Regions from separate parts of the Streptomyces sp. NPDC048590 genome, predicted to be linked through region 4. Evidence: riboswitches for the same ligand, from Rfam matches in the RefSeq annotation. Region 4 holds a riboswitch; each other region holds the start of a gene.
The links. A riboswitch is a leader RNA that binds a small molecule or an ion and turns the genes downstream of it on or off. The one in region 4 is predicted to bind cyclic di-AMP.
Positions count from the first base shown of each region.

Region 1: another riboswitch for cyclic di-AMP. It lies ahead of ACGFNN_RS30465 (transglycosylase SLT domain-containing protein); the one in region 4 lies ahead of ACGFNN_RS04965 (C40 family peptidase).
Region 2: another riboswitch for cyclic di-AMP. It lies ahead of ACGFNN_RS24390 (peptidoglycan DD-metalloendopeptidase family protein); the one in region 4 lies ahead of ACGFNN_RS04965 (C40 family peptidase).
Region 3: another riboswitch for cyclic di-AMP. It lies ahead of ACGFNN_RS32150 (M23 family metallopeptidase); the one in region 4 lies ahead of ACGFNN_RS04965 (C40 family peptidase).

Region 1 is NZ_JBICWC010000012.1:171,255-175,043, forward strand. It holds gene ACGFNN_RS30450 (ATP-binding protein) at 1-2, shown strand, start outside; gene ACGFNN_RS30455 (flavodoxin family protein) at 188-640, shown strand; gene ACGFNN_RS30460 (hypothetical protein) at 1,007-1,237, opposite strand; cyclic di-AMP (ydaO/yuaA leader) riboswitch at 1,595-1,780, shown strand; gene ACGFNN_RS30465 (transglycosylase SLT domain-containing protein) at 1,785-2,618, shown strand; gene ACGFNN_RS30470 (hypothetical protein) at 2,862-3,449, shown strand.
Region 2 is NZ_JBICWC010000008.1:325,366-329,154, reverse strand. It holds gene ACGFNN_RS24395 (tyrosine-protein phosphatase) at 1-714, opposite strand, end outside; cyclic di-AMP (ydaO/yuaA leader) riboswitch at 1,140-1,295, shown strand; gene ACGFNN_RS24390 (peptidoglycan DD-metalloendopeptidase family protein) at 1,301-2,215, shown strand; gene ACGFNN_RS24385 (SGNH/GDSL hydrolase family protein) at 2,379-3,203, shown strand; gene ACGFNN_RS24380 (TetR/AcrR family transcriptional regulator) at 3,245-3,789, opposite strand, start outside.
Region 3 is NZ_JBICWC010000014.1:112,100-115,888, reverse strand. It holds gene ACGFNN_RS32160 (HPr family phosphocarrier protein) at 60-341, shown strand; gene ACGFNN_RS32155 (GntR family transcriptional regulator) at 523-1,227, opposite strand; gene ACGFNN_RS32150 (M23 family metallopeptidase) at 1,460-2,239, opposite strand; cyclic di-AMP (ydaO/yuaA leader) riboswitch at 2,252-2,420, opposite strand; gene ACGFNN_RS32145 (M16 family metallopeptidase) at 2,634-3,789, opposite strand, start outside.
Region 4 is NZ_JBICWC010000002.1:104,302-108,090, forward strand. It holds gene ACGFNN_RS04955 (LysR family transcriptional regulator) at 1-875, opposite strand, end outside; gene ACGFNN_RS04960 (LysE family translocator) at 948-1,583, shown strand; gene ACGFNN_RS04965 (C40 family peptidase) at 1,602-2,072, opposite strand; cyclic di-AMP (ydaO/yuaA leader) riboswitch at 2,076-2,240, opposite strand; gene ACGFNN_RS04970 (hypothetical protein) at 2,615-2,923, opposite strand; gene ACGFNN_RS04975 (ABC transporter permease) at 3,606-3,789, opposite strand, start outside.

The DNA of each region.
Region 1 (3,789 bases), on a different contig from region 4:
GACGGCTGACGGCGGACCGGCCGGAAGGGAGTCCGTGCGGACCGGGCGTGGCTTCGTCGGCGGGGCTCGGGCAGCGCGGCGAGGAACGGCCCGTACCGGTCACGCGACCCTTGCCGTCCGGCCGCCCCTCCCACCAGCACGAGCCCGGGGGTTTGCGTCCGGCGGGCAGGGGCGGCAGGGTCGGGGTGTGGCCACTCTGCTGATCGTGCATCACACTCCATCGCCCAACTGCCAGGCCTTGTTCGAGGCGGTGGTCGCCGGCGCGACCACGGAGGACGTCGAGGGCGTACGCGTCGTGCGCAGGGCCGCGCTGTCGGCCACCGCGTCCGACGTGCTCGCCGCTGACGGCTATCTGCTCGGCACCCCGGCGAACCTCGGTTACATGTCCGGCGCCCTGAAGCACTTCTTCGACCAGATCTACTACCCGTGCCTGGACACGACGAAGGGCCGCCCCTTCGGCTTCTACGTCCACGGGGGCAGCGATGTCACGGGAGCCGTGCGGGGCATCGAGACCATCACCACCGGCCTCGGCTGGCGACGTGCGGCCGAGTCGGTGACCGTCACCGGAGAGCCGGGCAGGACGGACACCGAGGCGTGCTGGGAACTGGGCGCGACGGTCGCCGCCGGCCTGATGGACTGACTCGGGGAGGTGGGAACGCGCCTCGGCCCGGGGAGGCGCGGGATCGCCCTCGGCCGGGAAGGCGGGAACGCCCTCGCCCCGGGTGGGCGACGTCTCCTGCCGGAGAGAGCGTCCCCTGCCTGCCCCCGCCGGTCGCCGCGGGGGCAGGGGTGCCACGACGCGACGTCCGGCGCAATCCGGCCCGCCTTCCCGCAGTCGCCGCGTTTCCATTTCCCGGCAGCCGCTCCCGTCGACCGGGCCGCGACCTCGCCCTGCCGAGCGTCCGCGAGCCGTCCCCGGTCTGAACCACCGACGATCTCCCCTGACCGTCTTCCGGCCGGCCCGGGAACCTCTGCAGGCCCGGGGCCGCTTGCCGGTTGTCCGGCCTCAGCGGGGAGTCCAGCTGAGCTTGCCGCCACCCACCCACCGCACGGAATCCGGGTCGTCCAGATCATGGACCGGAATTCCCGCAGCCGCGGCGGCGAGCAGCACATCCGCCATCCCGGTGGCGCCCCCGATCACCTCTCCGTCGATCTCCACGATGCGGAACGGCGGATCACCGGGCTGGACGGGCAGCACGGTGATCCGGGGCGTGGAGGCATGAGGTGTCTCGGTCATGAGGCGATCGATTCCACGCCATCAGTCCATGTATGCCCGAGGTGCTCCACATGGACCGTATGCCCGATTTGGATTGATTTTAGAAATTAATCCCGTAATCCATAAAAGGCCATTTCGTGTGACCTGGGCCCCTTCGCTCGGGAGCAAAACGCCCGAATCGGACTCGGTGACCAGGGTCACCTTACGGGCTCCTGACGTCGGCCCGGCGGGGGCGGGGCCCTTGCGTACCAAGAGAAATGGATGGCGCGGTGTGGGGTGGATTACATGAATTCCTGTGAATTGATCTTCCGAATGAATTGTGATCACTCCGCCAGGCTTGTTCCTTTCCCTATTTCTCGCCTACGGTCACCATCACTCCCGGACGGAACGCCGAATCCTGCCGCCGTCCGGTAACCCGACCACTTCTCGTACGGCAGGAGCGGGGGACCCAGGTAAGTGCCGATCCGGCTGACGGATCGGCTCGGGGTGAAGTCGCATCCAGGTGCGGCCGGGCATCTCCAGCTCGAACCCGACAGCTCACTTCGCAGGCGACGGAGAGGAATTCAGCATGCCCGAAAACGGTAAGCACCGTCGTGTCAGGACCAGTTCGCTCACCCGCGGCATCATCGCCGTGAGCACGGGCGGAGCTGCTCTTGCCCTGCCCCTGATCGGTGCGACCGGCGCCTTCGCCGCCCCGGCCCAGCCTGCCGCCGTGGAAAAGGCCGCGACCTCGACTGCTGTGTCCGGCAAGGGAATTGCCACGCAGAAGTCCAAGTCCACCACCTATTCCGTCGTCCGCGGTGACACTCTTGCCAAGATCGCTCGCGAGCATTCCGTGAGCGGCGGCTGGAAGGCGCTGTACAAGGACAACAAGAAGGTTGTCGGTTCCAACCCCGACCTGATTCACGCGGGCCTCGAGCTCACGATCTCGGCCAAGGGCGGGAGCAAGTCCGCGGACAAGGCTGCCGACCGTGCGGAGAAGGGCGCCGACCGCGCCGACCGTTCGGAGCGTACGACGTCGCTCACCGCCGAGGGTGCGCCGGCCGCCGAGGCCGCCCCCGCGGCCGAGAAGACCGCCTACACGAACGACCTCGACGGCTGGATCAAGGAGTCGCTGGCCGTCATGGCCGAGCACGGCATCCCCGGCACCTACGAGGGCATCCACCGCAACATCATCCGCGAGTCCGGCGGTAACCCGCAGGCCATCAACAACTGGGACATCAACGCCATCAACGGCGTCCCGTCGAAGGGCCTCCTGCAGGTCATCGACCCGACGTTCCAGGCGTACCACGTGCCCGGCACCTCGATGGACAGCTACGACCCCGTCGCCAACATCACGGCCGCGTGCAACTACGCCGCCGACCGGTACGGCTCCATCGACAACGTCTTCGGCGCCTACTGAGTCCACGCGGAGGCGAAACCGCTGACGCACTAGGTGTGACCGAGGTGAACGACTGGCGGGTGGTGCGGGTTCGGCGGAACCCGCACCACCCGCCAGTCGTTTCTCGTGCCACCCGCCGGGCATCGCAAGGCGGCCCTCAGGGCGCTCGAACGAACCGGCGGGGAGCGTGAAGCGGCCACGGCGGCGCACGGCCCGGGACCGGTCGGCTGGTCTCGTACAGGTTCGTCGTCCATACTGCCCGCCGTGGAGCAGCGCATAGATTCGACGACGAAGCCCGAATTCGCCGCGGGGACGGACCCGGCGTACATCCCGGGCCTGACGGCCCCTGTCCCCGAGCGGACGGAGGCGGATGCGGTCCCGGCGGTGCCCGAAGGTTCCGAGGAGCCCGGACACCCCGATGCCGCGGACGCTCTCGACGGGAAGCACGCCGAGGAGGCCGTGGCCGCCCCGACGGCAGCCGAAGAGGCGGAAGCGGACGGCGGGACGGCCCCGGGCCAGAAGGGGTCCGCCCCGCAGGCAGAGGCGGGCGGTGAGGACGCCGACGTCGAGGACGGACCCGTCTTCGAGGTCAGCGATCGGCGCGGGTCCATCAGGGCCGCCGCCGACGGTGTCCGATTCCGGCTCGACGACCAGGAGGCCGAGTTCGACTGGAGCGAGATCGGCGCGGTCGAGGTCAAGACCGGCCGTTTCGGCCGTCGCTTCACCGTGACGGTCCACCTGTCGAGCCGCCGGTGGTTCAACGCGGAGGTCGAGGCCGGAGCCCGGAGCGACCTCAAGGGGTGGACCGCCGAGCTCGACGAGGTCCTGGACGCCTACTTCGAAGAGGCCTGACCCTTCCCGATCCGGAGCCGCGTACCGCGCCTGACCCGAGGCGCGGTACGCGGCATGCCGTGGTGTGCCCGTAAGGTCCGGAGCGCTGCCGGCACCCACGGAGGAGGGCCGCCCATCCGCTGCGCAGGAGCCATGTGCTGCGCCGAGCCACGTCCTGTGCCGGTCCGCGTGTCGTCGGCGAGCGCACCGTGGCCGTCCGTACGACCGCCGCCCCGCCCTGAGCCGGGGAGGAACCGCACCCTTCACGCCCCGCCCGGTGATCGGTTTCAGGCCATGCGGCGGACTCCGGCCCATGATGCCGGTACCCGCCTCGGGACTGGTGGGGTTCCCGGACCGGCGG
Region 2 (3,789 bases), on a different contig from region 4:
GAACGCGGCGGCGAGGTAGTCGGAGTGCGCGCCGAAGAGCGGATTGAGCAGCTCCATCACCTCTTCGGACATACCCGTGGCGGACGTGTCGCTGCGCTTCACCTTGTAGCGGCGGTGGGCGTCGTTGGACTTGAGGTAGTCGGCCTCGATGGCCTCCCTGTCCACGCCCACCGCGAGAAGGGTGACAGCGATCGAGAGGCCGGCCCGGTCCTTCCCCGCCGCACAGTGCATCAGGGCCGGCACGCTGTCCTCCGCCAGCGCGTGGAGCACGCGGCTGTGCTCGGAGGTGCGGTCCCTGATGATCGAACGGTAGGAGGCGACCATGCGGTCGGTGCCCTTGCCGTTCGCCAGGATCGAGCGCAGCTGCTCGATGTTGCCGTCACGCACGAGTCGCCAGAACTCGGCGCCGTCGGCCGGGTCGGAGAGCGGAATGCTGACGTTGCGGACGCCGGGCAGGTCCACGTCGTAGCCGTCGAGCTTGTGGTCGGCGGCGTTGCGGAAGTCGAAGACCGTGTGCAGACCGAGTCCGGAGAGGAAGGCCGCGTCCGCCTCGGTGGCGTGGGCGAGGTGCCCGCTGCGGTAGAGGCGCCCGAAACGCACGGTGCGCCCGTCCACGGTGGGAAGTCCGCCGACGTCACGGAAGTTACGGACACCGGTGAGATCGACGTCCGTCGGTTCGGGGCCGGCCGGCGGGACCTCTGGCAGCTGCGTCACAAGGGCTCCTGGGGTGTCGGGCGCCGGCGCCGCTCGCCGACGGGGCACGCTCGCGACGATACGACATGGCTGCATCGAGCAATCGCTTCGGTGCCCCGGCCTCACGGCGACATTTCGATCTGATTTAGCGCGACCAGTAATGAGATGTCCGTATTGATGCATTTGGAATAACATACGCATCTTGTGTGACGGCTTGGCCGCGATGGGTGAGCGGGATCATATCCGTGACGGTGTGTGGCGAATGCGCGCGAGGGCCTTCCTGGTGCCACACGGAAAGCCAAGATCTGTAATCCACGGAGTGTGACGGTAATTCCGCGCCGGAATTGACCTCTCCATTCCACTCCGCAATCCGGCGCTTGTTCGCGGAGTCCGGGCTCGCTTAACGTCACGGTCAATCCGGACGGAACGCCTAATCCTGCCGCCGACCGGAATCCGAACCGACTCACGTGTGGCAGGAGCGGGGGAACCAGGTAAGTCGCCGTCCGGGGGGATCCGGGCGGCTAGGGGTCAAGTCGCGTACCGCGGCCGGGCATCTCCAGTCCGAACCCGACAGCTCACCTCGCAGGCGCCGGAGAGGAATTCCCCCATGCCCGCACGAGGCAAGCACCGTCGCAGGAAGACCGGCCCGATATCCCGAGGCGTCCTCGCCGCAGGGACGGGCGGCGCCGTTCTCGCCCTCCCGCTGATCGGCGCCACCGGCGCCCACGCCGCCGAGCAGTCCGCGCCGGCCGCGAAGTCCGCCGCGGCGCACAGCGCCCCGGCGGCCGCGGCCAAGAAGGCTCCCCGGACCTACTCCGTGGTCGCCGGGGACTACCTGGCCAAGATCGCCGTCAAGGAGAAGATCAAGGGCGGCTGGCACAAGCTGTACAAGGACAACCGTGAGGTCGTCGGCGAGAACCCGAGCCTGATCCGTCCGGGTATGAAGCTGACCCTCGGGGCGAAGGCCTCCGCGCCCGCCGCGAAGTCCACCGAGGCCACGCCCTCCGCGGCGAAGGCAGCGGCACCCGCCACCGAGCGGCAGGCTCCGGCCGGGAAGACGGCCGCCGCTCCGGCCGAGGGGACCCCTGCCACGGGCACCTCCGAGAGCAACACCTCCGGCTACGCCGCGCCGGTCGAGAACCCCAACGTCACGACCCAGTACCGTGCTTCCGGCGCCAGCTGGTCCAGCGGCTACCACACCGGCTCCGACTTCCAGGCGGCCTCCGGCACCAGCGTCCGCTCGATCGGCCCGGGCACCGTGGTCTCCGCCGGCTGGAGCGGTTCCTACGGCAACGAGGTCGTCATCCAGCACAGCGACGGCATGTACTCCCAGTACGCGCACCTGTCCTCCCTCGAGGTCTCCGCCGGGCAGACCGTGACCGGCGGCCAGCAGATCGGCCTCTCCGGTTCCACGGGCAACTCCACCGGCCCGCACCTCCACTTCGAGGTCCGGACGGGACCGAGCTACGGCTCGGACGTCGACCCGATCGCCTACCTGCGTTCGCACGGCGTCGCCATCTGAGTCACGTCACCTGAGGGCAGGGGAGAGGGCGGTGCGCTGCGGCGCACCGCCCTCTCCCCTTATTCCGGCTTTACCAAAAACTGACCGGGTGGTCTTTCTCACCATCCGTCAACCCTTTATTACGGTCGCGTAGGTCACATTCGAAGGTGCAGGATATGCCCTTGTGGCAGACGATTCGAGAAACAGACGAGGCATCATCGGGTCGTACGCGGCGATCGGCGACAGCTTCACCGAGGGCGTCGGAGACCCCGGCCCCGACGGGAGGCTGGTCGGCTGGGCGGACCGGTTCGCGGTCCTGCTCGCGGACCAGCTCCCCGCCCCCGACGCGGTGACCGGTTCCGCGGACGACCCCCACGGGAACTTCCGGTACGCCAATCTCGCCGTACGCGGACGCCTCCTCGACCAGATAGTCGAGGAGCAGGTCCCCCGGGCCAAGGAGCTGGCGCCTGATCTGGTGAGCTTCTGCGCGGGTGGCAACGACATCCTCCGGCCCGGATCCGATCCGGACGACGTGGCGGAGCGCTTCGAGCGAGCGGTCGCCGACCTGACCCGGACGGTCGGAACGGTCATGGTCACCACCGGCTTCGACACCCGTGGCATTCCGGTGCTCAAGCACCTGCGCGGCAAGATCGCCATGTACACCGCCCACGTGCGGTCCATCGCCGACCGCTACGACTGCCCGGTGCTCGACCTGTGGTCCCTGCGGTCGGTCCAGGACCGGCGGGCCTGGGACAACGACCGGCTCCACCTCTCGCCCGAGGGCCACACCCGCGTGGCGCTGCGAGCCGCCCAGGTCCTCGGTCTCGACGTGCCGGCCGATCCCGACCAGGTGTGGCCCCCGCAGATCCCGCGGGGCGCCTTCGAAGTGCGCCGTGACGACATCCAGTGGGCGCGGGAGTACCTCGTGCCCTGGATCGGCCGCCGTCTTCGCGGGGAGTCGTCCGGTGACCACGTCGCCGCCAAGCGACCGGATCTGCTTCCGCTCTGACGGCAGCCGCCGCCGTCCGGGAGCCGGGCGGCGGCCGCTCCTCAGCGGGTCAGAGCGTCGTGGTCGATGCCGAGTTCACGGGCGAGCGCTTCCTCGGCCCACAGCAGCATGGTGGCCCGCGAGAGCGGACCCCCGTACGACATCATCTGGACGGCAAGCCCGTCCAGGAGGGCGGTGAGACGCCAGGCCACGGACATCGGATCGTCGCAGTGGAACTCACCTGCCGCGGCGCCCTCCTCGATGACCTCGGCCATCTCGGCCTTCCACTGCTGGTCGAGATCGCCGGCGACCTCGCGGAGCACCGGATCACGCAAGGAGGACGCCCAGCCCTCGATCCACAGCCGCCAGCCCTTGGCCTGCCCGGTCGGCGCGTACCAGCGAACGGCCGCCCGCAGTCGCCGAACCGCGCTGGTGCGGCGGGCCAGCAGCTTCCGCAGATGGGCGAGATCCGCCTCCGCCGCATGGGCGAATGCCGCGGCGACCAGCTTCTCCTTCGACGAGAAGTGGTACAGCACGAGGGCGTTGCTCACACCGAGGACCGCGGCCACGTCGGCGATCCGTACGGCGGCCACACCCCGGACCTCGA
Region 3 (3,789 bases), on a different contig from region 4:
AGTGCGCACCACATGAGACACTGGTCTAGACAACCCATTGATACGTGAAGGGCAGAACCATGGCTGAGCGCCGCGTCAACGTCGGTTGGGCCGAGGGCCTGCACGCCCGCCCCGCTTCCATCTTCGTCCGGGCCGCGACGGCCTCCGGCGTCCCGGTGACGATCGCCAAGGCCGACGGCAACCCGGTGAACGCCGCCTCCATGCTCGCGGTTCTGGGCCTCGGCGCCCAGGGCGGCGAGGAGATCGTGCTGGCCTCCGAGGCGGACAACGCCGAGGCCGCCCTGGACCGCCTGGCGAAGCTGGTGGCCGAGGGCCTCGAGGAGCTCCCGGAGACCGTCTGATTCCAGCCGTTCCCATCCGGAACAGCCCTGCGGAAAAGCCGCGGCACCCCATCGGGAGCCGCGGCTTTTCCAGCTTCCGGACGACGTCGAAATAAATCCGGACAGACCTTCGGAATTACCGGATCAGGGCAGCAGAAATAAAGCCGTCCGGCAATTACCTTCTTTGTATACGGCCCCATTGTTAATGACGGGCTCCGGCGATGTTTACGGGGTGTTGCGAAGTTCTCACCCTGGGAGCACCCTCCGGCCTCCCCTGCCGCTCCGTACGCCGCAGGCGGTGTGCGGCGGCGGCCCGCTCCGCGTGCTGCGTCGCGATGGCCCTGGCCCGCTCGGTGTCGCGGCGCGCCACCGCGTCCACGAGGGCCCCGTGCTCGGCCCAGGAGTCAGCGGGACGGACCGGCTGCTCGACGGCGTACATCCAGGCGATCTTGTGCCTGAGCTGGGTAAGCAGCGCGATCAGGGCGGGACTCCCCGAAGCCTGGGCCAGCGTCTCGTGGAACCAGCCCCCCAGGGAGCGCAGATCCTCCCCCTCGCCCCGGCGCACCCGCTCCTGCCCCAGTCTCACCAGACCGCGGAGCACCTTGAGGTGGGCGTCGCTGCGGCGCTGAGCCGCACGCGCGGCCCCCAGGGGCTCCAGGAGCATCCGTATCTCCAGCAGGTCGGCGGCCTCCTGCTCCGTGGGCTCGGCGACGCAGGCACCCGCGTGCCGGCGCGTCACGACGAACCCCTCGGACTCCAGGGTGCGCAGCGCCTCGCGCACGGGGACGCGGGAGACGCCGTAACGGCGGGCGAGCACCTCCTCGGTGAGGCGGCTGCCGCGCTCGTAGACACCGGAGACGATGTCGTCACGGATCGCCGTGCATACCGAATGCGCGGGAATGCGCATGTCCGAACCTCCGCCTTAATCCCCGCGAAACGCGGCCGATCGACGCCTGTTCTGTGACTCTATTGCAACCGGCGGGAATTTCCGATGGCGGGGCGGAATCCATGTATATCTTTTGGCCGGAACGCAGTTCGGCCGAGCCTTCCGCGCGGTCCGTCGTCACAGCACGGCGAAGGCCCCGGCACAGGGTGCCGGGGCCTTCGCCGAAGTGGTGTGCCCAAGGGCTGAGCGGACGTCAGACCTGGACGCCGTGGGCCCGGAGGTAGGCGACGGGGTCCATGTCCGAGCCGTACTCGGGGGTGGTGCGGGCCTCGAAGTGCAGGTGCGGTCCGGTCGAGTTGCCGGTCGAGCCGGAGAGGCCGATCTGCTCGCCGGAGCCGACGCTCTGACCGACGGAGACGCCGATGGAGGAGAGGTGACCGTACTGGGTGTACGTGCCGTCCTTCATCCTGAGCACGATGTTGTTGCCGTAGGCGCCGCCCCAGCCGGCCTCGACGACCGTGCCCGCGCCTACGGCGACGACGGAGGTGCCCGAGGCAGCCTGGAAGTCCACGCCGGAGTGGCTGCCGGAGGACCAGAGCGAGCCGCCGGACTTGTAACCGGTGGTCACGTGAGATCCGGCGACCGGGAGGTGGAAGGCGTTCAGCCGGGCACGCTCGGCGGCGCGCGCCGCACGCGCCTTCTCCTCGCGCGCCTTCTCGGCGCGGGCTTCCGCCTTGCGCTCGGCCTCTGCCTTCGCCTCCGCCTTGGCCTTCGCCTTGGCGGCGGCCTCGGCCTGGTGCTGCTGGACCTCGGCCTGCGCCTGGATCTGGGCGGCGAGGGAGGTGTCGAGCGCGACGGTCTGGGTGAGACCGGTGGAGGCGGGGGCGGCCTCGGCGTCCGCGGCGAGGGCCGGGGAGGCGGTGGCGCCGACGACACCGACGGTGGCCAGGGCCGCGATACCGGCGACCTCGGCGCCCTTGCGCGTCAGGCGGCTCGGGGCACGGTGCTTCCCGGTGGCACGGATGAACGCCATGGAGTGGCTGGTCCTTTCCTTCCTTCTCGCCTACCGGGTTAGCTGACGGGTTCGGAGCAGGAAGGTCTCCTACGGGCACCCGGGCCTCGTGCGAGGTACGGGGGTCCGATTCACCCCAGGGACTTCATGGGTCCCCGGCTCCCCAGGCTCGCGCCTGACGGGGACTCGGCGATGGCTGCCCGTCGCCGCGGTTGCGGCATTCGTCCGGCGGACAGCCGAGCCGACGCTAGATCGGGCGGCTCATCCGCTCCAAACGGATAGGGGCCTTTGTCGGACATCCCACAGGGCAAACAGCTGCGATACCGGGCGAATCGGACAGATGACGGAACCCCGGCGGTCGAGACCGCCGGGGTTCCGGATGTGCTGTGGTGTCAGCCGGTGATGTGCTGCGGTGTCAGCCGGTGACGACCGACACCTCGCCGATACCGAGCGCCCTCACGGGCTCGGCGATCTGTGAGGCGTCGCCGACCAGGACCGTGACCAGCCGGTCCACGGGGAAGGCGTTGACCACCGCGGCCGTGGCCTCGACGGTGCCGGTCGCCGCCAGCCTGGCGTACAGCTCGGCCTGGTAGTCGTCCGGGAGGTGCTGCTCGACCTGGTCGGCCAGCGTCCCCGCGACGGAGGCGGCCGTCTCGTACTTCAGCGGGGCGACGCCCACGAGATTCTGCACGGCGGTCTCACGCTCGGCGTCGGTGAGCCCCTCGGCCGCGAGCGTCCGCAGGACCTTCCAGAGGTCGTCCAGCGCGGGGCCGGTGGACTCGGTGTCCACGGAACCGCTGATGGCCAGCATCGCCGCGCCGGTTCCCCCCGACGCCGTGCCGGGAGACGTGGAGCGCAGGACCTGTCCGAAGGCCCGGACCCCGTAGGTGTAGCCCTTCTCCTCGCGCAGCACGCGGTCCAGCCGCGAGGTGAGCGTGCCTCCCAGGCAGTACGTGCCGAGGACCTGCGCGGGCCACACGCTGTCATGCCGGTCCGCGCCGATACGGCCGATCAGCAGCTGCGTCTGCACGGCTCCGGGACGGTCCACGATGACCACGCGGCCGGCGTCGTCCGCGGTGATCGGGGGGACCGGGCGCGGCTGGCCGGCGTTGCCGGACCAGTCGCCGAGCGTGTCGGAGAGCAGCCCGTCGAGGTCCACCTCGGTGAGGTCTCCGACGACTACCGCGGTCGCCGTGGCCGGACGGAAGTGGGCTTCGTAGAAGGCCCGCACCGCGGCGGCGTCGATCCGCCGGACCGTCTCCTCGGTGCCCTGGCGGGGGCGCGACATCCGCGCGGTGGCGGGGAAGAGTTCCTTGGAGAGCTGCTTGGCGGCGCGCCGCGCGGGGTTGGCCTGCTCGTGGGGGATCTCGTCGAGGCGGTTGGCCACCAGCCGCTCGACCTCGCTCTCCGCGAAGGCGGGGGCCCGCAGCGCCTCGGCGACCAGGCCGAGGGCCTTGGCGAGCCGCGAGACCGGGACCTCCAGCGAGACGCGGACCCCCGGGTGGTCGGCGTGGGCGTCGAGCGTCGCCCCGCAGCGCTCCAGCTCCGCCGCGAACTCCTCGGCGGAACGC
Region 4 (3,789 bases):
AGGGCGACCAGTGACGCCGCGGCGGCGTTCCGGTCCTCCCGGTGCACGACGGAGATGGTCCGCCGGAACGCCGAGGGCTCAAGACGGCGCACGGCGAGGGGGGTCGGTGACATCGAGGCCACCATCTCGGGTACGACCGCCACCCCGAGGCCCGCGCTCACCAGGGCGCACACCAGGGCGTAGCCGGGCGACCGGCAGACCACGGCGGTGGTGGCGCCCGCGTCGGCCAGCGCCCGCTCCACCCCGCGTCGTGGCGGATGATCGGGTGCGCTGCTGATCAGCGGGCGGCCCGCCAGCTCCGCGACCGGCAGGGGGCCGCTGCCTTCCGACAGGATCTGTCCCGGCGCGGTGACCAGGACCAACTCCTCGACGAGCAAAAGCTCGGCGGTCACTCCCGCAGGCAGCGGTTCGGCGGCCGCGGGTTCGTAGGCGTGCGTCAGGGCCAGGTCGGCGTCGCCCGCCGCCACGGCGGCGACCCCGGCGGGTGGTTCGTAGTCGGTGACGGCCAGTTCCACGTCGGGGTGCGCCCTTCGGAAGGCGCTCAGTACCGGCGGCAGAAGATGGATCCCCGCCGTCACGAAGGTGCCGACCCGCAGCCGGCCCCCCGACAGCCCTGCAAGGCGGGCCAGTTCGTGCCGAGCCTGGTCCATCTCGTCCAGCACTCGCCGAGCCCGCCCTGCGAGCAGCTCACCGGCCGGCGTCAGACGCGCGCCGCGATGGTGCCGGACGAGCAGTTCGGCTCCCGCCTCCCGCTCCAGCTTGGCCAGTTGCTGGGAGAGCGCGGGAGCGGTGTAACCGAGTCGCGCGGCGGCGCGTGTGATCGAGCCGGCCTCGGCCACGGCGACCAGGGCCGCGAGCCGCGTCGGGTCGTACATTAAGCGTTCCTTTTGGCAGACCCAGAAGATTCCAAGTACACGCTAAAGGCCTGGCGCCGTCAGTGTGGACGTATGGACGCACAACTGCTCGCATTCGTCGCGGTGGCGGCGGGAATGGTCGCCCTTCCGGGTGCCGACTTCGCCGTGGTCGTACGCAACTCGCTCGAATCCCGCCGGTCCGGCCTGGCCACGGCGGTCGGGGTCGCCGGTGGTCTCGTGGTGCACACGACGCTGGCCGTCGCCGGACTCGCCGCCGTACTCGTCACGATGCCCGCTCTCTTCCGCACCGTACAACTGCTCGGCGGCGTGTACGTGCTGTACCTCGGCCTCAGCGGTCTCCACGCGGTGCGCCGGAGGTCCGCGGAGGCCGCACGGCCGGAGACCGGGGGAGAGGTGGCGCCGCGAGCGGGACGGTCGTTGCGCCAGGGCTTCCTTACCAACGCCCTCAACCCGAAGGCGCCGGTACTCTTCCTCAGCCTCCTCCCGCAGTTCGTACCGGACGGCACACCACCGCTGCCCAGGACACTGCTCCTGGCCTCGGTGGTCGTGCTGCTCGCGCTCGTCTGGTTCCCGGGCGTGGCCCTGATGGTGGACCGACTGGGCCCGTGGCTGCGCCGGCCGCGTGCCGCCCGGGTCGTCGAGGGCGGCAGCGGCGCGGCGCTCACCGCGCTGGGACTCGTCCTGGTGACCGGGCCCCTGCTGCACTGAACCGGGTGGACGGGAGGATCAGTGGACCCTCCCGTACCAGACGTTTCCGGACCAGATCTTCTCCAGCCGGACCACGGCCCCGGTCTTCGGCGAGTGCCAGATCCTTCCGTTCCCCGCGTAGATGCCCACGTGGTACACGCTGCGCCCCGCGTGAAAGAAGACCAGGTCGCCGCGTTGCCGCTGCGACCTGGAGATATGGCGGGTCTTGTTGTACTGCTGCTGGGCCGTGCGGGGGAGTTTCTTCCCGGCCTTCCTGAACGAGTAGAGCGTGAGCCCCGAACAGTCGAAGCGATGGGGGCCGGTGGCTCCCCATCTGTACGGAGCGCCCTTCTTGGAGGCGGCGATCTTCAGCGCTGTGGCCGAATGAGCGGCGGCCTCGGCGTCGTTCACGAATCCGGGGGCCAGCATCGTGGTGCCTACGGCGAATGCGAGAACCGAGGCCGTGCCGACCCGGGCGAACAGAGACGGGACATGAACCTGCGCAGTCATGCGCAACCCTTCGTCAGCCGCCTGTGAAGGATGACCTGTCGGGTTCGGGCTGGCGAAGTTGCCCGGCCGCGCGGTGCGGCTTCACCCCGAGGGCCGTCCGGAACTCCGGCCGGCCCGTTGTGCTCGGGTCCTCCACTCCTGCCGATCCACTTCTGTCGACCAGTCATCCGGGCGGCGGCAGGACTCGGCGTCCGCCCGGACCGCCCCGCCGCGGTGGCGGGGGCTCTTGTCGTCCCAGGGATCTTTACGCAAGGTCTGCCGGATTTCCTCTTGGAAATGTCGATATGTGTCATTCGTCGTTGCTCGTCCGATCGAGTGGGCGGACGTGGGCCGAGTTTTTCGTCCTGGCGCCCCACCGGCCGTGTACCAGCGGTGGAGCTGTTGATTCCGGTACGTGGCCGCGCCCGTCACGCAAGTTGATCTGTCCCTCGTGAGGGGGACCTCCTACGCTGAACGAGCGAGGAAAACTCGTCGCACCATCGGGCGTGTCGTGAAAAACCGCCGAAAGGCCGACCCACGGGCCCGATCCGGTGGCTCCGGATTCAGTCCGAAGCAGTCGGCGGGACGGCGACCCGCGCCGCGCGGCGCTCCCCGTCCAGGATCCGCAGAACCCTCGCCAGGGTCTCCGCGTGGATCTCCGACTCGCCCCGTTCGTGCATCAACGCGAGCGCTTCGCGCAGCGCGACGGCCCGCGACGCGAGGGCCTGTGCGGCTCTGAGTGCTCGGTAGGTGTCGCCGTCGCGAGCCGGGTTGATGCGGCCGACCTGGTCGAGCACCTCCAGGTAGCAGTCGACGAACTCGGCCTCGGCGCGGGTCAGGGCGGGGAGCGGCGGGAACGAGGAAGGGAGCATCGGGCGTTCACCTCGCGGGCTGCGGCGGCTGGGGCGGCTTGCGCTTCCGGTACGTGGTCCACCAGCCCGAACGCGAGCGCGGCCGGGGCGTCGTCGAGGACGGTGTCCCGTTCGATGCCCTGCTGATCTCCCGGTGCGAACGGCCTGTGAGGCGGGCCGGTACGGCCGTGAGCGGTTCGTGCTCGCGGGCCAACTCGCCCACGTGGACGTCCAGGCCGGAGGGCCGGCCCTGTACGAGTTCGCCCAGGGCGGCCCAGGGCGGGTTGCTGGATGACTACCCGCGCTCCGGGCGGGGCATGTCGGTGCACCGGCGCGCCCGCCCCGAGGAGTACGCGGACGGCCGCCCCGGGCGGCAACCTCCACCTCGCAGGTCAGGTATCGCGTGGTGTCGTGGAGTGCCGTCGTCGCCGTGAACGTCCCGCCGGGCAAGTTGCTTCAGAGGCCTACCGGCCCGGTGGGCGGCGCGCCCCATCGGAATGAACCGCCGGCCGGACCGGACGCCGACCGGTCTGCCGGGCGGGTGATGCGCGCGGTCCGCCGAAGGCCGGTGCTCGAGATCGCCGCTGAGCGCCGAGGCTCCGACCGGGACGACTGACGGCCCGTACGGGCGTGCTCGCCGCGGAGGCCGCGTACTGCCCGCATCTCGGCGGGGAGTACGCGGCCTCCGTCGTGCCGGGTCCCCTCAGCCGGCGAGGGCCGCCTCGCGCTTGCCGGCCGTGGTCCGCGGCGCGGCCTGCGTACGGCCGCTGCCGCGACCGCCTGCCAGGACCGCGACCAGGCCGAACAGGGCCCAGGCCGCCAGGACCGTGGTGGGCGCGGCCCAGGCGTTCCCGTCGAAGAACGCGACTGAGCGCAGCAACGTGCCG